4 regions of the Streptomyces sp. NPDC058145 genome follow, and region 2 is predicted to be linked to each of the others. Evidence: riboswitches for the same ligand, from Rfam matches in the RefSeq annotation. Region 2 holds a riboswitch; each other region holds the start of a gene.
What was found. A riboswitch is a leader RNA that binds a small molecule or an ion and turns the genes downstream of it on or off. The one in region 2 is predicted to bind cyclic di-AMP.

Region 1 (5,365 bases), on a different contig from region 2:
TTGCCGTCGTGGATGAGGCTGTATTCGGAGCCGCTCTCCAGCAGCGACAGCTTCTGCCGGTCCGGGCCGTCGGTGGCCACGCGCAGGGTGTGCGTGCCGGAGACCAGCTCGGTGAGCTTGGACCGCGGGTCCGCGGAGGACCCGTCGCCGCCCCCGGTCGCCCCGGAGGCAAGTCCGCTCTCCAGGCCGCCGAGGTCCGGCAGGCCGAGGTCGGTGCTGACCTTCACGGTGCCGGACAGCTGCTGCACGTCCGACTTGGCGATCTTGTCGATGAGCTGCTGTGCGGTGATCTTCGGCAGATCGGGGTCACCGGAGTCGGCGAGCGCCGGGACCAGCCCGATCGTGGCCGCTGCGACCCCCACCACCGCGACCGGGACCACGTACCGGGCCGCCTTGCGGCGTCCGGTGGGCAGGTCCTCGTCACGCGCGGCGCCCGTTGCGTCGTCGGATTCGTACGGTGCCATCTGTGCCTTACCTCCGTCGTCGGCGGCGGCTGTCCCCACACTGGTCCACCTGAGCCGCCATTCTCACCCGAATCGGTGAGGAGTGGTGATTTCCGTGGTTTCCATATGACCAAATCGGCCGTGAGGAGGCGTCAGACCGTGGCACCAACTCCGTGTACGCCTGGGGTATGACACCCGAGGGCGGTGCCTCCCCCGACCCGTAGGGGTCGTGCGGGAGACACCGCCCTCGGTCGGCGGAGGGTGGGCTCAGCCGGCCCGGTGCACCACCGCGTCGCACAGTTCGAGCAGCGCCGCCTTGGAGTCGCACTCCGGCAGCGGGGCCAGCGCGGCGCGCGCCTCCTCGGCGTAGCGGACGGTGTCGCGGCGGGCCTGCTCCAGCGCGGGGTGCGCGCGGAGCGCGGTCAGCGCCTCCTCGAGCCGGGCGTCGTCGCCGAGGTCGGAGTCGAGCAGCTCGCACAGGGCGATGTCCTCGGGCAGCCCCAGGCGGGCCGCGCGCTCGCGCAGCCGGAGCACGGGCAGCGTCGGGATGCCCTCGCGCAGGTCGGTCCCCGGGGTCTTGCCGGACTCGTGCGAGTCGGAGGCGATGTCCAGGACGTCGTCCGCGAGCTGGAAGGCGACCCCGAGCCGCTCGCCGTACTGGGTGAGCACGTCGACGACCGTCTCGTCGGCGCCGGACATCATCGCGCCGAACCGGCAGGACACCGCCACCAGGGAGCCGGTCTTGCCGCCCAGTACGTCCAGGTAGTGCTCGACCGGGTCACGGCCGTCCGAGGGGCCCGCGGTCTCCAGGATCTGCCCGGTGACCAGCCGCTCGAACGCGAGGGCCTGGACCCGGACCGCCTCGGGGCCGAGGTCGGCGAGGATCTGGGAGGCGCGGGCGAAGAGGAAGTCGCCGGTGAGGACCGCGACGGAGTTGCCCCAGCGCGTGTTGGCGCTGTCCACCCCGCGCCGCACGGACGCCTCGTCCATGACGTCGTCGTGGTACAGCGTGGCCAGGTGGGTCAGCTCCACGACCACGGCCGACGGCACGATGCCGGGCGCGTACGGGTCCCCGAACTGTGCCGCGAGCATCACGAGGAGCGGCCGGAACCGCTTCCCACCGGCCCGTACGAGGTGCTGCGCGGCCTCCGTGATGAACGGGACCTCGCTCTTGGTGGCCTCGAGCAAGCCTTCCTCGACAGCCGTCAATCCGGCCTGGACATCGGCTTCCAGAGCCTGGTCCCGCACGCTCAGCCCGAACGGCCCGACGACGGTCACGAGGGGTCTCCTGTCTGCTGGTGTCTGCTGGCGATTACACGGTTTGTCGATAGGTCGCTGCCCTCACTCAAGTCAGCGTATCCGGTCCTGTTTCGATCACCGAGGGCGCCCACCGGTCCGGCACGGACGGCATCGGACCACGGTCGGCACACCGCCGACCACCCGATAATACGGACATTAAGCGCCTTAATGCGCCTTTTATGACACGCAGCAAATCGGCCACGCGTCATCCCGCGGGGCACTCCGCCCTCGATTCACCGCCGCCACCAAATCCCCCATGTCTGATTTGGAATGGTTTGCTATTTCGTGAATTGGGTCACGCGCCCCGATCGGGCCCTCAGCCCCGGCCACCACCCGCTTCTCCTTGCCCCGTCGGCCAGTTGAGCGTTGGCAGTCGCAAAGGATCAAGCGCCCAAAACGGAACAGAACAAGGTCAACTCGGCCTTTACGTGAATCCGACACTTGTTCCGGACATGTGCTGTCGCATACGTTCCCGGCCAGTCGAGCGGAACGCCGAATCCTGCCGCCGCCCGACCTCACCCATCGACGAACTCATTCGTACGGCAGGAGCGGGGGACCCAGGTAAGTTCGCCGGACCGGACGACACGTGTCGTCACCGGAACGGCAAGGGGTTAAGTCGTGCCGCCTCGGGGGCGGCACGGCCGGGCACCTCCCCGCCCGAACCCGACAGCTCACCTCGCAGGCGACGGAGAGGAACTCAGCCATGCCCGCTCAGCCCCGCCGCGTCCGCACCAGCCGCCTCGTCCGCAAGCTCGCCGTGCTCGGTACCGGCGCCGCCGTGCTCGCCCTTCCGGTCGTCGGCGCGACCAACGCCTCCGCGGCCGACTCCGCCGGCTCGACCGGCACCACCCTCGCCGGGTACCCGAACAACCTCGACGGCTGGATCCGCGAGTCCCTCGCGATCATGGCGGAGAAGCACATCCCGGGCACCTACAACGGCATCCACCGCAACATCATCCGTGAGTCCTCGGGCAACCCGCGCGCCATCAACCTGTGGGACTCCAACGCCGCCAAGGGCATCCCGTCCAAGGGCCTGCTCCAGGTGATCGACCCGACCTTCAACACCTACCACGTGGCCGGAACGGCGTTCGACCCCTACGACCCGGTCGCGAACATCACCGCCGCCTGCAACTACGCGGCCGCTCGCTACGGGTCGATCGACAACGTCTTCGGCGCCTACTGACCGGCATTCGCGGCGGAGCACCACCGAGTTCCCGGTCAGCAGGCCGGGAACAGTCCTTCGAGGACGACGGCGACGCCGTCGTCCTCGTTCGACGTCGTGACCTCGTCCGCGACCGCCTTGAGTTCGGGGTGGGCGTTGGCCATGGCGACACCGCGGCCCGCCCAGTCGAACATGGGGATGTCATTGGGCATGTCGCCGAAGGCCAGGGCCTGTTCGGCGGCGATCCCCAGACGATCGGCGGCCAGCGCAAGCCCGGTCGCCTTGGTGACCCCGCACGGCTGGAGTTCCACCGTGCCCGGCCCCGACATGGTGACCGTGGCCAGCGAGCCCACCGCCGCGCGCGCGGTCGCCGCCAACTCGTCGTCCGACAGCGCGTGATGGCGCAGCAGCACCTTGCTGATGGGCTCGCGCCACAGGTCGTCGCGCCGGCCGACCCGCACCGCGGGCAGGGTCGGGTGGGGCATCAGATACCCGGGTTCGATCAGCGTGAGCCCGTCCACGCCGTCCTGGTCGACGGCCGCGAAGACCTGCCCCGCCTCGGCCTCGATCTTGCCGAGCGCGGTCTCCGCCAGTTCCCGGTCCAGCCGCACCGACCACAGCAGACGGCCGGTGCCGGCGTCGTAGACCTGCGCTCCCTGCCCGCACACCGCGAGCCCCGTGCAGCCGAGGGCGGCCAGGAGCGGCCGCACGCGGGGGGCCGGTCGGCCTGTCACCACCAGGTGCCGGGCACCGGCCCGCGCCACCCGGTCCAGCGCGGCGAGCGACCGGTCGGAGACGGTGTCGTCGCCGCGCAGCAGCGTCCCGTCCAGGTCGGTGGCGATCAGTGCGTATGCGGGAGGTGCGGCCATGATCAGAGAATACGGACCGCACGCCCCGCCGACTCACCCGGTTCTTCGCGTACTTGGGGTCCCGGCCAGGAACGTCAGCCGGGTCTCAGCCGTGGGCCGCGGCCAGGTGCTTCACCAGGCGTGGTGAGGCGAACTCCGTACCGCACACGAAGCGCATCACCGGTCCGTAGGAGGACGCCGCCGGGAGACCGGTGAAGTACAGGCCGGGGGCGGAGGAGACGTGGCCGGCACCGAGCCTCGGGGCGCCCCGGCTCACCGCCAGGCTGGTGCGCAGTCCGTGCCCGAGGAAGTCCATCGCGGCGATGTCCACGCGGTAGCCGGTGGCCGCGACGACGTGATCGGCGGCCAGCCGCTCGGTGCGGCCGTCGTGGGTGCGGACGGTGAGCACCGGGCTGCCGTCCGGGGCCTCTGCACCCAGCACCCGGTCGACCTCATGGACCTGGACCTTGCCCTCGAAGCGGTCGCGCAGCCACCAGGCGCCGAGCGGACCGAGGACCTTGCGGACCAGGAGATGACGGGTCCGGGCGGGCAGGAAACGGTACGGCTGGGCGTAGTGGCTGAGCGCCCACAGCGACCAGGCACGGCCGAACGGCGACTCGGGGCGCAGCCTCGGCTGGCGCCAGGGCGGGGCACCGAACGCGACCCGGCCGCGGCCGCGCGAGACGACGCGCACCCGCGCGCCGGCTTCGGCCGCGAGGGCCGCGGTCTCCAGGGCGGACTGGCCGGCGCCGATGACGATCAGCTCCTGCCCGGCGAAGCGGCCGAGGTCGTGGTGCTGGGAGCTGTGGGAGACCGGGGAGGTGGGCGCGGGCCCGTCGCCGGCCGCGCCGGCCAGCTCCGGCGGGAGGTGGGCCAGCCCGGACAGGCCGGTGGCCACCACGACGGCGCGGGCGGTGAACGACTCCCCCGAGTCCAGTTTGAGTTCAAAGGCGCCGTGCTCGCCGCGGTCCACGGAGACCACCCGGACCCGCTCCAGGCCGGGGACGAGCCGCTGCTGGAACCACTCGCCGTAGGCGACGAAGGTCTCCACCGGGATGATGTCCTCGTCGGTGACCAGCCGGCGCACGCCGGCCGCGTCGCAGTAGTCGGCGAGGGTGTGGCCGGGTTGCGGACAGTCGAGGCTGGAGGCGACCGGGGTCGACTTGAGGAGCATGCCCTCGGGCATGTGCTCGCGCCAGCTCACCATGGGGTCGCCGAAGACGCGGACGGGGATGCCGCGCGCCCGCAGATGGGCGGCGGTGGACAGGCCGAACGGCCCGGCCCCGATGACTGCAACCGGTCGAATCACGAAGTCCCTCCCCAGGACGCGGTGCGCCACCTTCGTGGCCTTGCCTACCTCGTGGTGTGCGGGGTACCGGCGCCGCGGCGGCTGGTCCGCCACAGCTGATGGAGGTGCTTCGCGCCCGGGCGCACGAAGCGGGCGAGCATCGTGAGGAACGGCAGCGGGTCGTCACCCGCGAACCAGGCCAGCTCGGTCTCGCTCGCCCTGGCCGGCGCGTGCGGCGTCGTGTAGCCGCTGCGGCGGTAGGCGAGCAGGGCGGGCAGGTCGATGTTCTCCACGATGTAGCGGCGGCCGGCGCGCTGTTCCCCGT
Region 2 (5,365 bases):
AGTGGCGGCGGGCGCGCAGGGCCGGCGCGCACCCCGCGGGTCACTTCCTGGTCCGCGCCGCCGCCGACGCCGCGCGGTGCGGTCTCGCCGGGCCGCTCTCGGCGCGCGTGCTGGGCGGCCTGGTGGCCGCGTACTTCGCGGATGTGCCCCAGGAGCACTGGCCGGAGCAGGAGTGGGAGTCGCGGGAGGAGGCCCTGGCCTGGGCGGTCGGACCGCGGTTGGGGGTGACCGGCCTGCTGGTTCCGGACACCGAGGACGCCGACGCCCATGAGGCCTACGGATCACTGCGGGCGGACCTCGATGCCGACGAGGAGTACACGGACGTACCGGTGTACGTGTGGCTCGAGGTGATGAGCGCCGCCGAGACAGCGGGGTCCGACGCCGTCGATGCCGTGGCCCGGGAGGCGAACCGGGAGCTGTCCGGCCGGGCGGAGGAGGGCGACGGCGGAGCCATGGTCGTGCTCGGCGTCATGGCGCAGATCAGGGAGGACAGGGACGGCTGCCTCACCTGGTTCGAGAAGGCGGTGGCCGCCGGCCTGCCGAACGAGCAGCTGGTGCGCGATGTGAACGGCGCGCTGGGCGACATGCTTGTCGAGGACGAACAGTACGAGAAGGCGCTCCCGTATCTCAGGGAGGCGGCCGAGCACGGTGACGCCAACGCCGCGTACACCTTCGCCCGAGCGCTGCGCCGGTGGGCCGACCACTGGATCCAGCGGGCCGCCGCCGACGGTCACGCGGCGGCCAAGGCGGAGCTGGCGTCCGCGACCGATACCGTCGAGGAGTGACCGACCAGCCCGCCCCGCCCAGCACCGCCCCGGAACTGTTCACCTGGGAGTTCGCCGCCGACCCCTACCCCGCCTACGCCTGGCTGCGCGAGCACGAGCCCGTGCGCCGGACGCGGCTGCCCAGCGGGGTCGAGGCCTGGCTGGTCACCCGGTACGCCGACGCCCGGCAGGCCCTCGCCGACCAGCGGCTGAGCAAGAACCCCGCGCACCACGACGAGCCCGCGCACGCCAAGGGCAAGACCGGTATCCCGGGCGAGCGCAAGGCCGAGCTGATGACGCACCTGCTGAACATCGACCCGCCGGACCACAGCAGGCTGCGCAGACTGGTCAGCAAGGCGTTCACGCCGCGCCGGGTCGCCGAGTTCGCGCCCCGGGTGCAGGAGCTGACCGACGACCTCATCGACCGGTTCGTCAGGACGGGCTCCGCCGACCTCATCCACGAGTTCGCCTTCCCACTGCCCATCTACGCCATCTGCGACCTGCTCGGCGTCCCGCGCGAGGACCAGGACGACTTCCGCGACTGGGCCGGGATGATGATCAGGCACGGTGGAGGACCGCGCGGCGGGGTCGCCCGGTCGGTGAAGAAGATGCGCGGCTACCTCGCCGAACTGATCCACCGCAAGCGCGCGGCACTGCCGGCCGAGCCCACCCCGGGGGAGGACCTGATCTCCGGTCTCATCCGCGCCTCCGACCACGGTGAACACCTCACCGAGAACGAGGCCGCCGCGATGGCCTTCATCCTTCTGTTCGCCGGCTTCGAGACGACCGTCAACCTCATCGGCAACGGCACCTACGCCCTGCTCACCCACCCCGAGCAGCGCCACCGGCTGCAGGACTCCCTCGCCCGCGGCGAACAGGGCCTGCTCGAGACCGGCGTCGAGGAACTGCTGCGCTACGACGGCCCGGTCGAGCTGGCCACCTGGCGGTTCGCCACCCAGCCGCTCACCCTCGGCGGGCAGGACGTCGCGGCCGGCGACCCGGTGCTCGTCGTCCTCGCGGCCGCCGACCGGGACCCGGAGCGGTTCGCCGACCCGGACGTCCTCGATCTCGCCCGCGGCGACAACCAGCACCTCGGCTACGGCCACGGCATCCACTACTGCCTCGGTGCCCCGCTCGCCCGCCTGGAGGGCCGGACCGCGCTCGCCACGCTCCTCACCCGCCTCCCCGACCTGCGGCTCGCGGCCGATCCGGCGGACCTGCGCTGGCGCGGCGGGCTCATCATGCGCGGGCTGCGCACCCTGCCCGTGGAGTTCACCCCGGCCGCGGAAAAGGCCGTACAACCGTAAACATGACGGGCGTTCAACTCTGTGATCTTCACGTGATCTGTGCGGCATGAACTTGTGACAAGTGATCGTATGCCTATACCTTCACCCATCAGCGCGGCCCGAGCATTGGGCACCGCGCTGGTCCCGCTGTCGCACGAAAGGCTTCCGCATGCTCTCCGGGAACGGTCGTCACCGTCGCCCCCGTCAGGCTCCGGCTCTTCTCGTCGCGGCCGGAGTGACCGGCTCCGCCATCGCCATCCCGCTCCTCGGTGCCGCGAGCGCCAACGCGGCCGACGGCACCACCTGGGACAAGGTCGCCGAGTGCGAGAGCGGCGGCTCCTGGAGCGCCGACACGGGCAACGGGTACTACGGCGGGCTGCAGATCTCCCAGGACGACTGGGGCGCCTACGGCGGCACCAAGTACGCCGCCACCGCCGACCAGGCCAGCCGTTCGCAGCAGATCGCCGTCGCCGAGAAGATCCTCGCCGACAAGGGCACCACGCCCTGGACCACCTGTGCCCTGCTCTCCGGTCTGACCGCCGACTCCGGGTCCCTGGACGTCGACACGGGCGTCGGAGGCTCCGGGAAGTCCGACTCGGACCACGGCGAGTCCGGCGACTCCTCCGGCTCCACGGACTCGTCCGGTTCCGCCGGTGATTCCGACTCGTCCGGCCTGCCGGATTCCTCCTCTTCGTCCGACTCCTCCTCGGACGCGACCGGCAAGTCGTCCTCGGACGTGGGCAAGGAGGCCGGTTCCAAGGGATCGGACAAGAGCGCAGACACCCCCAAGTCCGACAAATCCGCATCGCCGCGCGCCGAGGAGTCACAGGGGAGCGAGTCCCCGGCCACGGATCCCGTTGTGGAGGACTCGGACAATTCGTGGCAGACCGGCGGTTCTTGGAGCCTCGTCGACACGGGAGCGCTCGGCAGTGGCGGACGTCACCGCGGCGGTAACGCGGACGAAAGCGTGACAAACGGTCAGAATGCCACCTCGTCGGGCAAGCATGCCTCCCGCGGGACGGACACCTACACCGTCCGCGAGGGCGACACCCTCGCCTCCATCGCCGACTCCCTTGACGTGGACGGCGGATGGCATGAGCTGTACGCCCTGAACGAGAAGGCCATCGGCTCCGACCCGAACCAGGTCGTCGCCGGTCAGACCCTGGAAGTCGGTAGCGAAACGGGCCAAAAGCAGCGGTAGTTGACGCCCGTATTGGCTACTGATGTCCGTTTCGGTGAAAGTGTGGGATGAGTCTCAGAAGCCCTGATCGTCTTTGAAATTCCCTCGATCGCGTGTCTACGGTCGTGACCGCTCGTCACCACGAGCCCCGGCTGTCGCAACGCCGAATCCTGCCAGCGGCCGCCCGGGAACAGTCGTCGCGTAAAGCGCCGTAGGCAGGAGCGGGGGACCCAAGGTAAGTGCCGGAACCAGCGGTCGCGCTGGAACCGGCTAGGGGTGGAGCCGCGGCCCGTGAAAGCGGGCCTGCGACCGGGCAACTCAACCGGCCCGAACCCGACAGCTCACCTCGCAGGCGTCGGTGAGGGGATCCATCCATGCTGTTTTCCAGCAAGGGCAAGCACCGCCGTCCGTCCAAGGCCACCCGTGCCATCGCGCTCGCCGGTGTCACCGGCGCCGCCGTCGCCGCCCCGCTGATGGCGGCCGGCAACGCCTCCGCCGCCACCACCTCCGAGTGGGACGCGGTCGCCCAGTGCGAGTCCGGTGGCAACTGGTCCATCAACACCGGCAACGGCTACTACGGCGGTCTGCAGTTCTCCGCCTCCACCTGGGCCGCCTACGGCGGCACGCAGTACGCCGGGCAGGCCAACCAGGCCTCCAAGGCCCAGCAGATAGCCGTCGCCGAGAAGGTCCTCGCGGCCCAGGGCAAGGGCGCCTGGCCGGTGTGCGGCAAGGGCCTGTCGAGCACCCCCTACAGCGGCTCCGCCCCGAGCAGCTCTTCCAAGAGCACCTCCTCGGGCAGCACCGCCACCCGCTCCACCGACCCGCAGGCCGCCTCCCGCTCCAGCGAGCGCCCGGCCGCGAGTGCGAAGAAGACCGTCACCACCCCGACCGGCAAGAAGGTCAAGAAGGGCGACGGCGAGTACAAGGTGGTCAAGGGCGACACCCTCGGCACCATCGCCGACAAGCACAAGGTCGAGGGCGGCTGGCAGCAGCTCTTCAAGCTGAACAAGGACATCGTCGAGGACGCCGACCTCATCTACCCGGGCCAGCAGCTGCACCTGAAGTGACACCTGGCTCCGACCGGAACCACAGTGCCCTCACAAGGCCGTCCCCCAAGCTGAAGGCCTCGTGAGGGCCATTCGCCCCGTCCCCCACGGGCTCCCCGCCCCGGTGCGTGTTCCCCCGTACGCACCGGGGCGGGGCTGTGTTTTTCCCGGCCCTTCCCCTTCTTGTTCGCGGGACCTCACCCGAATTGTTCGCGGGACCTCGCCCGAACCCCTTTGTTCCGGGCAGGAACAATGGGTACGGTCTCCCTGTCCACGGGACGGTCGGTCGGTGGCCGACGCCCCTTGGACGGTTAGGCTCTAGTCGCAGGGCAGGGCCGTAAGGCACCCCGCCCCGCACTTCCAGCGTCACATCCAAGAAGGAGATGCTCGTGCCGTCCATCGACGTCGTCGTAGCCCGGGAAATCCTGGACTCCCGAGGCAACCCCACGGTCGAGGTCGAGGTCGGCCTCGACGACGGCAGCACGGGTCGTGCCGCCGTTCCGTCCGGTGCCTCCACCGGTGCCTTCGAGGCCATCGAGCTCCGTGACGGCGACCCCAACCGCTACCAGGGCAAGGGCGTCGAGAAGGCCGTCCTCGCCGTCATCGAGCAGATCGGCCCGGAGCTGGTCGGCTACGACGCCACCGAGCAGCGCCTGATCGACCAGGCCATGTTCGACCTGGACGCCACGGACAACAAGGGCTCGCTCGGCGCCAACGCCATCCTCGGCGTCTCCCTCGCCGTCGCGCACGCCGCCTCCGAGGCCAGTGACCTGCCGCTGTTCCGCTACCTGGGCGGCCCGAACGCGCACCTGCTGCCGGTGCCGATGATGAACATCCTGAACGGCGGCTCGCACGCCGACTCCAACGTGGACATCCAGGAGTTCATGATCGCCCCGATCGGCGCGGAGTCCTTCTCCGAGGCCCTGCGCTGGGGCACCGAGGTCTACCACACGCTGAAGAAGGTCCTGAAGAGCAAGGGCCTGTCCACCGGCCTCGGTGACGAGGGCGGTTTCGCCCCGAACCTCGGCTCCAACCGCGAGGCCCTCGACCTCATCCTCGAGGCCGTCAAGGAAGCCGGCTACGCGCCCG
Region 3 (5,365 bases), on a different contig from region 2:
TGTACAGACGCGGGGCCGCCGGAGGTCCCGTCGCGAGGAGGGGTACGCCCATGGCTCGACCGTTCGCCCGCCACGTCCTGCCCGAGTTCACCGAGCGCACGAGCACGGGCCGGCACCGCACGCTCGATCCCTACTCGAAGCTGTTCGAGAACCGGGTCGTCTTCCTCGGCACACCTCTGGACGACACCGCGGCGACCGATGTGATCACCCAGTTCATGTACCTCGAACACGCCGCACCGGACCGGGACATCACGCTGTACCTCAACTGCCCGGGGGGCTCGTTCAGCGCCATGACGGCCGTCTACGACACGATGCGCTACGTCCGCTGCCACGTGGAGACCTACTGCCTGGGCCAGGCCGCCTCCGCCGCCGCGGCCCTGCTCGCGGCCGGCACCCCGGGCAAACGCTTCATCCTGCCGGGGGCGCGTGTGGTGCTCAAGCAGCCCGCGCTGCCCGAACCAACCCGGGGACAGCCGAGCGACCTCCTCATCCAGGCCGGGGAGCTGACCCGGACGCGGGCGCTGATGGAGGGGATGCTGGTCCGGCACACCGGGCGTACGCCGGAGCAGGTCGGCGAGGACCTGGAACGGGACCTGGTGCTGGACGCGCCGGGCGCGCTGGCGTACGGCCTGGTGGACGGCGTGGTCCCGAGCCGCAAGACCGGCCCCGGCGCCGAGCCGGCGGAGTGACCCGCCGATGCTGCCACCGGAGCTTCCGCCGCTGCCCGCGCTGACCAGGGCCGAGGGCGAGCTGATCGACCATTACCTGGAGGCGGCCGACCTGCTCGGCCGGATCAACCCGGCGCGTCCGGGAGACACCTACGGCGGGCTGCGCGCGGCGCAGGCCCTGGTGCGCAAGGCGGCCGAGCTCCGCGACGCGCTCGCCCTGATGCACCGGCGGGGCGAGACGGAGCTGCACGGGGACACGCTGGCACGGGCTCTGCGGGTGCTCGACGGTGAGCGCCGCACCGCGCGCGTCGTGCTCCCGCCCGACTGCGTGGGCTGAACCGGACACCGGTTCCCGCGCCGGATGGACCTCGTCGTCGACGATCCGTCCGGCGCGGAGTTGAAACGGCCCGAACGACGTACCCCCGGCCGGCGTATCTCCGGGCCTTTTTTCTGACTCCCCGACTTGCGCGATCGGCGGAACCGGGACGTGCGCCGAGGTACTCCGCCCCAGGTCCGGGGCTACGCAGGCAAGTTGACGGCTACTCGAACAGAGCACTGTCCACCCGAACGGGTGAGTGGTGAGTAACGCCACAAATCCCCGGTTCCGTTGGGATTTTCGGACAGCTGTGAGTGAAGATCCCTGTCTGACGACAAGCCCCCGCCACCGCGGCGGGGCGATCCGGGCGGACGCCGAGTCCTGCCGCCGCCCCGGGTGACCGGTCGACAGGAGTGGATCGGCAGGAGTGGAGGACCCAGGCAAGACGGGTCGCCGGGACGGACGTTCGTCACAGACGGACGGTCGTGCCGAGCAGCCCTTGGGGTGAAGCCGCAGCAACGCGGCCGGGCCACTTCGCCAGCCCGAATCCGACAGGTCATCCTTCACAGGCGGCTGACGAAGGGTTGCGCATGACTGCGCTGAATCGTGTCCCGTCGATGATGGCCAGGGCCGGTACGGCCTCGGCTCTTACGCTCGCCGCGGTGGGCGGCTCCATCGCCGTGCCCGGCCTGGCCGGCGAGGCCTCGGCCGCCACTCTGGCGACGAAGGCCCTGCACATCGCCGCCTCCAAGAAGGGCTCCCCTTACCAGTACGGGGCAACCGGTCCGCGCCGGTTCGACTGCTCGGGTCTGACGCTCTACTCGTTCAAGAAGGCGGGCAAGAAGCTGCCGCGTACGGCGGCCCAGCAGTACAACAAGACCCGCCATATCTCCGCCGGCCACCGCAGGGCCGGCGACCTCGTCTTCTTCCATTATGGATCCAGCGTCTACCACGTCGGCATCTACGCCGGGAAGGGCAAGATCTGGCACGCCCCGAAGACCGGGGCCGTGGTGCGGCTCGAGAAGATCTGGACCCGGAGCGTCTGGTACGGCCGGGTCAGCTGACCCCGCCCAGCCCCGGAGCGGCTCCAGCAGCGGGGCCGCTCCCCCTGACCGTCGGCGCCGTCCCGGTGCCCGCCTGAAGCACGCGGGCGGCCCCGGGGCGGCGCGGCCGTGTCCGGCTCCGTGGCGGGCCGCAGGGCCGCCGGCGTACCGGGCTCTGGTTCTCCGGCTTCCAGGGTCCTCCTCTAGGGTTCCTGCTGCCCCGCCGTCGTGAGGTGCTCCCCCTGGAGGGTCCACGGCAGTTCGATCCACACCGTCTTGCCGCCCTCGCGGGTGGGGCGGACGCGGAGTCTGCCGCCGCACTCGGCGGTGAGCCAGCGGATGATGACCATGCCGCGCCCGTTGTCCTGCTGGACGGCGGCGGGCAGTCTCTTCGGAAAGCGCGGATGACTGTCCGTGACGCCGATGCGCAGGTGTTCGTCACGGTCCAGCGCGATGTCGACCGTGAAGGTGGGTGACTGACCGAAGGTGTGCTGCACGGCGTTGGTGGCGAGTTCGGAGACGATGAGCCGCACGGTGTCGGCCATGTCGGTGTCCGACGGCAGGCCCCACTCCGCGAGGGTGCCCACCACGTAGGAACGGGCCGCGGAGACCGATGCGGGATCGCTCGGCAGAGTGACGGATGCTTCCAGGTGGTCTGCCATGGCGACGTCGTCCCTTTCCCACGGGACCGCAGTCCGACGAGGAGCGGATGGTTCGAGTACGGTCCCGGACTGGTGCTTCTTCGCCAGACTGCCATCACCGAGGCGGTCAGGGGAGCGATCCACCGAGATATGCATATATCTGTCGCCCGAAGCGGTGAACTCTGCGACGCGAGACCGTATCCGGGCGGCCTGGAAGGAGTAAGGAGTTCCCATGCAGAACGGTCCCGCGGTGCGGCGCCGCAAGCTGGGCGCCGAACTGCGCGCGCTGCGCACCGGGGCCGGGCTCACCAGTGGCGAGGCGGCCCTTCTGGTGGGCTGGCACCAGTCGAAGGTGAGCCGCATCGAGACCGGCGCCAGCGGGGTGAAGCCGGCCGACGTGCGGTTACTCCTCGACGCGTACGAGGTGCGGGACCGGCAACTGCGGGACATGCTGCTGATGTTGACGGGCTCGCAGGACGCGGGCGGCCGCAACCGCTGGTGGCACGCCTACCGGGGCGTCCTGCCGCCCACCTACCGCGACTTCATCAGTCTGGAGTCGCAGGCGAGCGGGATGCGCACCCTGGAGACCACGGTGGTTCCCGGCCTTCTGCAGACGCCCGAATACGCTCGCGCGGTGACCCGGGCGGCGGTGGAGGGAGTGGACGAGGAGCGGCTGGACACCCTGGTGGAGGTGCGACTGGCGAGGCAGGACGTGCTCCGGTCCGAGCCGCCGCTGGAGCTGACCGCGGTACTGGACGAGGCGGTGCTCCGGCGCGAGGTCGGCGGTCCCGAGGTGATGGCGCGGCAGCTGGAACGGCTGGTGGAGGCCGCGCGGCTGCCCCAAGTGCGGCTCCAGGTACTGCCGTTCGCGGCGGGGGCGCATATCGGCCTCACCGGGCCTTTCGTTATCTTCTCATTTCCGAGCACTTCTGATCTGGACGTAGTTGTTCTTGACCAGTTGACGAGTAGCCTCTACCTGGAACGGAAAGAAGACCTCATGGCCTACTCCGAGGCCTTCGACACCCTTCAGTTCCACGCCCTTTCACCCGAGGAATCGTTGGACTACATCGCCGGGATAGGTGACGGCGCGTAAGGAGGCACCATGACAGCACTGCCTCGGAACGTCCCAGCCAGTACCGATCTGCACGACGTGCGGTGGCTGCGCAGCAGCTACAGCACCGGAGCGAACAACTGCGTGGAGACGGCCCGGCCGCGCTCCGGCCCGTGGGCCGGACTGCTCGCCGTGCGCGACTCCAAGGCCCCCGCCGGACCCGCGCTGCTCTTCTCCCCCGGGAGCTGGGCGGGCTTCGTGGCCACGCTCCGGTGATCGGGTCGAACCCGACCTGACCACCGACCAGCGGACCGACCCCTACTGATCAGATCCGATCACTTTCGCCAGATGTGCGGCCGTGTCACGCCGACTCATGGTCGCGCCTCGCGAATCACACGTACAGCGCGTTCGATCTCGGCCCCGGAGAGGTCCGCGCGGGCGGTCAGCCGCAGCCGCGAGATGCCGTCGGGCACGGAAGGAGGACGGAAACAGCCCACGGCCAGGCCTGCCGTACGGCAGTCGGCCGCCCAGCGCACGGCCTGCTCCGGGGACGGAGCCCGCACGGAGACCACCGCGGCGTCCGGTCGTACCGCCTCCAGACCCGCGGCGGTCAGACGTGCGTGCAGTTCGGCGGCGACCGTGCGGGCCCGCTCCGCCCGCGACGGCTCGCGCCGCAGCAGCCGGAGCGCCGCGAGCGCGGCGCCCGCGGCCGCGGGGGCGAGACCCGTGTCGAAGATGAACGTGCGGGCCGCGTTGACCAGATGGGCGATGACCCGGGCCGGTCCGAGCACCACACCGCCCTGGCTGCCCAGCGACTTCGACAGCGTGGCGGTGACGACCACGTCGCCGGCGCCCGCGAGCCCGGCGGCGTACGGGGCGCCCCGGCCGCCGTCGCCCAGTACCCCGAGCCCGTGCGCGTCGTCCACGACCAGGCCCGCGCCGTGCTCACGGCACGCCTCGGCCAGGGCGGCCAGCGGTGCCGCGTCGCCGTCGACGGAGAACACCGTGTCGGAGACGACGATCGCCGGTCCCGGGTGCGTGCCGAGCACCTTGCCCGCGGCCTCCGGGTCGGCGTGCCCGACCACCTGGGTGGTGCCCCGGGCGAGCCGGCAGCCGTCGATGAGCGAGGCGTGGTTGCCCGCGTCGGACACGATCAGGGACCCGTGCGGGCCCAGCGCGGTGACCGCGGCCAGGTTGGCGGCGTAGCCGGAGGAGAAGACCAGGGCCGCCTCGAAGCCGCAGAAGTCCGCCAGTTCCCGCTCCAGCTCGGTGTGCAGCTCGGTGGTGCCGGTGACCAGCCGGGAACCGGTGGATCCGCCGCCCCAGGTCCGGGCGGCCCCGGCCGCCCCCTCGACGACCTCGGGATGGTGGGCGAGACCCAGGTAGTCGTTGCTCGCCAGGTCCAGCAGCGGCGAGTCGGCCGGGCGCGGGCGCAGGGTCCGGACAAGTCCGGCGCGACGGCGCGCCTCGGCCTGCTCGTCGATCCAGCCGAACGCCATGGCTCCTCCGGGGCTTTTGTAGGTAGCGGACAGACACTAGCCGTACGGCCGCCCACCCAGGGTGTGGCAATACCCACACGGTGAACCGTCTCCGTTGTGCAAACTCTCCTTGGCCCGAGGCGGTCCCGTAGGACAGGATCGTGCCTC
Region 4 (5,365 bases), on a different contig from region 2:
TTTTTTGCCGCGGCCGGGTTTCCCCGCGCCCCATATGGCCCGTTACCCGGGGGGCCCGGCCCCCCCGGGCCCGGGCGCCACGGCTCCGCCATTTCACCGGCAATTGAGGAACGCGGGAAATCCGGGCAGCGGAAATACCCGCCATCGAATTCCCTCCTCTTTGTATACGGTGCCCGTGTTAATGCCGCGGGCTCGACATGTTTACAGCATGTTGCGAAGTCCTCACGCGGTCCGGGCGGCCCTCGCCGCCGGAAAAGCGCCATCGGTGCGCGACCGTCGCCCGCTCGGTGTGCAGCGCCGTGAGCGCACGCGCGCGTTCGCCGTCGCCGCGCGCCACCGCGTCCACGATCGCGCCGTGCTCGGCCCAGGAGTCCACCGGGCTCGACGGGGCCGCCACCGCGTACATCCAGGCGATCTTGTGCCGGAGTTGGGTCAGCATCGACGTCAGCGAGGGACTGCCCGAGGCCTGGGCGAGCGTCTCGTGGAACCAGCCCCCCAGCGCGCGCAGATCCTCGCTGTTGCCCCGTCTGGCCCGCTCCTGCCCCAGCCTGACCAGGCCGCGCAGCACCTTCAGGTGGGCCTCGGTGCGCCGCTGGGCGGCCCGGGAGGCGCCGAGCGGCTCCAGGAGCATGCGCATCTCCAGCAGGTCGGCGGCCTCCTGCTCGGTCGGCTCGGCCACGCACGCGCCCGCGTGCCGCCGGGTCACCACGAAGCCCTCCGCCTCCAGGGTGCGCAGGGCCTCACGAACGGGGACGCGCGAGACGCCGTAGCGGCGGGCCAGGACTTCCTCGGTGAGCCGGCCGCCGCGCCCATGGACACCTGCGACGATGTCGTCCCGGATCGCCGTGCACACCGAGTGCGCCGGAATACGCATGACCGACCTCCGCCTTAATCCCCGTGAAACGCCGACGATGGACGTGTTGATCCGTGACTCTATTCCAAAGGAGCGGAATTTCCGACGGCGGCCCGGAATCCATGCATATTTTTTGGCCAACCGGTCCGGCGGCCATCGCTGGAAACGGCGAAAGCCCCGGCTGGGTGAGCCGGGGCTTTCGGGTGTCCGTGCGGGAGATGTCAGACGTGCACGCCGTGCTTGCGGAGGTAGGCGATGGGGTCGACGTCCGAGCCGTACTCGGGGGTCGTCCGGGCCTCGAAGTGGAGGTGCGGGCCGGTGACGTTGCCGGTCGCGCCGGACAGGCCGATCTGCTGGCCCGGAACGACCTTCTGGCCCACCGTGACGCCGATGGACGACAGGTGGCCGTACTGGGTGTACATGCCGTCGGCCATCCGGATCACGATCTCGTTGCCGTACGCCCCGCCCCAGCCGGTGGAGACGACGGTGCCGGCGCCGACCGCGTGCACGGAGGTGCCGCTGGCGGCGTGGAAGTCGATGCCCGTGTGCGAGCCGGACGACCACAGGGAGCTGCTGGCCTGGTAGGCCGTGGAGACGTACGAGTGCACGATCGGGGCGACGAAGGCGTTCAGACGCCTGCGCTCGGCCTCGCGGGCGGCGCGCGCCGCGGCCTCGCGTTCCTTCTTCGCCTCGGCGGCGGCCGCCTTGGCAGCGGCCTCCTCGGCCGCCTTGCGCTCGGCGGCCTGGGTCTGGGCGGCGGCCTGCTCGTCGATCTGCTCGGCGACCTCGTCGCTCACACTGATCACCGGCGTGAGGCCGGTCTGCTCGACGGGCTTCTCGGCGGCGAGCGCCGGGGAGGCCGCGAGGGTGCCGATGACACCGGTGGTGGTGAGGGCTGCGACACCCGCCGCCTGGGCGGTGGTGCGCTTGACGCGGCCGGGCTTGCGGTGCTTCCCGGAGGCGCACATGAACGCCATGAAGTGGCTGGTCCTTTCCTTCCCTCTCGCCTACCGGGTTAGCTGACGGGTTCGGAGCAGGAAGGTCTCCTACGGACCCCCTCGCTCGCGCGCGGGCGTCCGATTCACCCCAGGGACTGCGATGGGTCCCCGGCTCCCCTGGCTCGCGCCGTACGGGGACTCGGCGATGGCTGTCCGGTGCCGCGGGCGCGGCGCACTGCCTGACGGACAGCCCGGAAGAAGCTAAGCGGCCCGGTCTTCGCCGCCCAAACGGATCCGGGCTTTTGTAGCGCATCCCACAGGGCAGACAGGCAACCTCCGCCTCAATTCGGACATCTGAACAAGGGCGGCTCACCCGTTTCAGGAAGGACCGCGCACGCGACGGGGACCTGACGGCCCGTCGGCCGCGAGGTCCCCACGCGCGCGTGACGCCGTCCGGCCGTTACTCGGCGGCGACGACGGTGACTTCGCCGATGCCGAGCGCCTCCACGGGCTCCTTGATCTGCGCGGCGTCACCGACGAGGACGGTCACCAGGCCGTTCACCGGGAAGGCGCTGACGACCGCCGCGGTGGCCTCCACGGTGCCGGTGGCCGCGAGCTGCTGATACAGCGTCGCCTGGAAGTCGTCGGGCAGGTGCTGCTCGACCTGGTCGGCCAGGGTGCTCGCGACGGCCGCCGCGGTCTCGTACTTCAGCGGCGCCACCCCGACCAGGTTCTGCACGGCGACGTCCCGCTCGGCGTCCGTCAGGCCCTCGGCCGCGAGGGTGCGCAGCACCTTGTACAGGTCGTCGAGCGCCGGGCCGGTGTTCGGGGTGTCCACGGAACCGCTGATGGCGAGCATCGCGGCGCCGGTGCCGTCCGGGGCGGACCGCAGGACCTGCCCGAAGGCGCGCACGCCGTAGGTGTAGCCCTTCTCCTCGCGCAGGACGCGGTCCAGGCGGGAGGTGAGCGTGCCGCCGAGGCAGTAGGTGCCGAGCACCTGGGCGGGCCACACGCGGTCGTGCCGGTCGGGGCCGATCCGGCCGATGAGCAGCTGCGTCTGGACGGCGCCGGGCCGGTCGACGATGACGACACGGCCGGTGTCGTCGGCGGTCACCGGCGGCACCGGGCGCGGCTCGGCGGGGGTGCCGGACCAGGCGCCCAGGGTGTCGGCGAGCAGGGCGTCCAGGTCGGTGCCGGTGAGGTCGCCGACCACGACCGCGGTCGCCGTGGCGGGACGCACATGGCGGTCGTAGAAGGCGCGGACCGCGGCCGCGTCGATCTTCTCGACCGTCTCCTCGGTGCCCTGACGCGGACGCGACATGCGCACGGTGGCCGGGAACAGCTCCTTGGAGAGCTCCTTGGCGGCGCGGCGGGAGGGGTTGGCCAGCTCGTGCGGGATCTCGTCCAGCCGGTTGCGCACCAGCCGCTCGGTCTCGCTCTCCGCGAAGGCGGGGGCGCGCAGGGCGTCGGCGAGCAGGCCGAGGCCCTTGGCCAGGCGGGAGGCCGGCACCTCGAGGCTGAGCCGGACGCCGGGGTGGTCGGCGTGCGCGTCGAGCGTGGCGCCGGCCCGCTCCAGCTCGGCGGCGTACTCCTCGGCCGAGTGCTTGTCGGTGCCCTCGGAGAAGGACCGCGCCATGATCGTGGCGACGCCGTCCAGGCCGGACGGCTCGGCGTCCAGGGGCGCGTCGAGCAGCACCTCCACGGCGACGACCTGCTGGCCGGGGCGGTGGCAGCGCAGCACGGTCAGGCCGTTGTCCAGCGTGCCGCGCTCGGGGGCCGGGAACGCCCAGGGCCTGGCCTCGCCCGGCTGCGGCTGGGGGTGGAAGTCCATCGGGGCGAGCTCGCTCACTTGGCCGTCTCCTCGTTGTCGTGTCGACCCTCCACGGTCGCCTCGGCCTCCGGGTCCTCCGGGACGTCGGCGTCCTGGACGGTCTCCGGGGACTTGGGCTCGTACACGAGGACCGCGCGGTTGTCCGGGCGCAGGCGGGCCTTGGCCACCTCCTGGACCCGCTCGGGGGTCACCTCCAGAACGCGCTCGACGGCCGTCAGGGCGAGCTGCGGGTCGCCGAACAGGACGGCGAACCGGCACAGTTCGTCGGCGCGGCCGGCGACCGTGCCGAGCCGGTCCAGCCACTCGCGCTCCAACTGGGCCTGGGCGCGCTCCATCTCCTCGGGCGTGGGGCCCTCCTCGGCGAACCGGGTCAGCTCCTCGTCGATCGCGGCCTCGATCACCGGCACCTCGACGTCACCGGAGGTCTTCACGTCCAGCCAGCCGAGCGAGGGCGCGCCGGCCAGCCGCAGCAGACCGAAGCCGGCCGCGACGGCCGTACGGTCGCGGCGCACCAGCCGGTTGTACAGGCGGGAGGACTCGCCGCCGCCGAGGACGGTCAGGGCCAGGTCCGCCGCGTCCGCGTCGCGCGTGCCGTCGTGCGGGAGCCGGTAGGCGGCCATCAGGGCGCGCGCCGGAACCTCCTCCTCGACGACCTCGCGCAGCTGGCCGCCGATGACCTCCGGCAGCGAGCCGTCGCGGGGCGCGGGCTTGCCGTCGTGGCCGGGGATCGAGCCGAAGTACTTCTCGATCCAGGCGAGGGTCTGCTTCGGGTCGATGTCGCCGACCACGGACAGCACCGCGTTGTTGGGCGCGTAGTACGTCCGGAAGAACTGGCGTGCGTCCTCCAGGGTGGCCGCGTCCAGGTCGGCCATCGAGCCGATCGGCGTGTGGTGGTAGGGGTGGCCCTCCGGGTAGACCAGGGCGGTCAGCTTCTCGAAGGCGGTGCCGTAGGGAACGTTGTCGTAGCGCTGGCGGCGCTCGTTCTTGACGACGTCCCGCTGGTTCTCCATGGACTCCTCGTCCAGGGCGGCCAGCAGTGAGCCCATGCGGTCGGCCTCGAGCCAGAGGGCGAGCTCCAGCTGGTGGGCGGGCATGGTCTCGAAGTAGTTGGTGCGCTCGAAGCTGGTGGTGCCGTTCAGCGAGCCGCCGGCGCCCTGCACCAGCTCGAAGTGGCCGTTGCCCGTGACCTGCCCGGAGCCCTGGAACATCAGGTGCTCGAAAAGGTGAGCAAGGCCGGTACGTCCCTTGACTTCGTGGCGGGAGCCGACGTCGTACCACAAGCAGACCGCCGCCACCGGGGTCAGGTGGTCCTCGGAGAGCACCACGCGCAGACCGTTGGCCAGGCGGTGCTCGGTCGCTGTCAGGCCCCCGGAGCCTGCCTCGGCTGTGGTCGTGTGACCCATGGGCATGTACGTCCCTTCGCGAGCGGAGGCGGTTGATGGAAACCGCGGTTTTCCTGCCGGTCCTGCCACTGTATGCAAGCGGGCGGAGCCTCGGCGAAGTTCCCGCCGGACGTACGCCCACAGCGGATCGCGTAGCCTGCGTCCCGCGTGCCGTGGGAGGGCTTCCCGGCACCGGGCCGGACCGCGGGGGACCGGGTCGCGGCCCGGGTTGTCAGTGCCGCGGTCCACAATGGTCCGCGTCAGATCCGTCAACCCCGAGCGAACAGAAATCTGGAGGAGCCGGCAGCGATGGCCCGCCGCAGCACGAAGACCCCGCCGCCCGACGATTCGTACGAGGAGA

Region 1: another riboswitch for cyclic di-AMP. It lies ahead of ACFVVO_RS00695 (transglycosylase SLT domain-containing protein); the one in region 2 lies ahead of ACFVVO_RS14390 (transglycosylase family protein).
Region 3: another riboswitch for cyclic di-AMP. It lies ahead of ACFVVO_RS09345 (C40 family peptidase); the one in region 2 lies ahead of ACFVVO_RS14390 (transglycosylase family protein).
Region 4: another riboswitch for cyclic di-AMP. It lies ahead of ACFVVO_RS06350 (M23 family metallopeptidase); the one in region 2 lies ahead of ACFVVO_RS14390 (transglycosylase family protein).

Annotation. Positions count from the first base shown of each region.
Region 1 covers NZ_JBHVUH010000001.1:142,470-147,834, reverse strand. The annotation lists gene ACFVVO_RS00705 (outer membrane lipoprotein carrier protein LolA) at 1-464, opposite strand, end outside; gene ACFVVO_RS00700 (polyprenyl synthetase family protein) at 711-1,721, opposite strand; cyclic di-AMP (ydaO/yuaA leader) riboswitch at 2,256-2,440, shown strand; gene ACFVVO_RS00695 (transglycosylase SLT domain-containing protein) at 2,446-2,925, shown strand; gene ACFVVO_RS00690 (HAD family hydrolase) at 2,961-3,773, opposite strand; gene ACFVVO_RS00685 (FAD-dependent oxidoreductase) at 3,859-5,061, opposite strand; gene ACFVVO_RS00680 (ATP-grasp domain-containing protein) at 5,106-5,365, opposite strand, start outside.
Region 2 covers NZ_JBHVUH010000005.1:422,596-427,960, forward strand. The annotation lists gene ACFVVO_RS14375 (sel1 repeat family protein) at 1-785, shown strand, start outside; gene ACFVVO_RS14380 (cytochrome P450) at 782-2,071, shown strand; gene ACFVVO_RS14385 (transglycosylase family protein) at 2,220-3,251, shown strand; cyclic di-AMP (ydaO/yuaA leader) riboswitch at 3,428-3,600, shown strand; gene ACFVVO_RS14390 (transglycosylase family protein) at 3,605-4,297, shown strand; gene eno (phosphopyruvate hydratase) at 4,660-5,365, shown strand, end outside.
Region 3 covers NZ_JBHVUH010000003.1:533,526-538,890, forward strand. The annotation lists gene ACFVVO_RS09335 (ATP-dependent Clp protease proteolytic subunit) at 51-689, shown strand; gene ACFVVO_RS09340 (hypothetical protein) at 697-1,005, shown strand; cyclic di-AMP (ydaO/yuaA leader) riboswitch at 1,347-1,571, shown strand; gene ACFVVO_RS09345 (C40 family peptidase) at 1,575-2,048, shown strand; gene ACFVVO_RS09350 (ATP-binding protein) at 2,231-2,689, opposite strand; gene ACFVVO_RS09355 (helix-turn-helix domain-containing protein) at 2,901-3,761, shown strand; gene ACFVVO_RS09360 (DUF397 domain-containing protein) at 3,771-3,995, shown strand; gene ACFVVO_RS09365 (8-amino-7-oxononanoate synthase) at 4,091-5,218, opposite strand.
Region 4 covers NZ_JBHVUH010000002.1:551,072-556,436, forward strand. The annotation lists gene ACFVVO_RS06345 (GntR family transcriptional regulator) at 179-874, opposite strand; gene ACFVVO_RS06350 (M23 family metallopeptidase) at 1,075-1,830, opposite strand; cyclic di-AMP (ydaO/yuaA leader) riboswitch at 1,843-2,006, opposite strand; gene ACFVVO_RS06355 (M16 family metallopeptidase) at 2,252-3,640, opposite strand; gene ACFVVO_RS06360 (M16 family metallopeptidase) at 3,637-5,031, opposite strand; gene ACFVVO_RS06365 (DNA topoisomerase (ATP-hydrolyzing) subunit A) at 5,314-5,365, shown strand, end outside.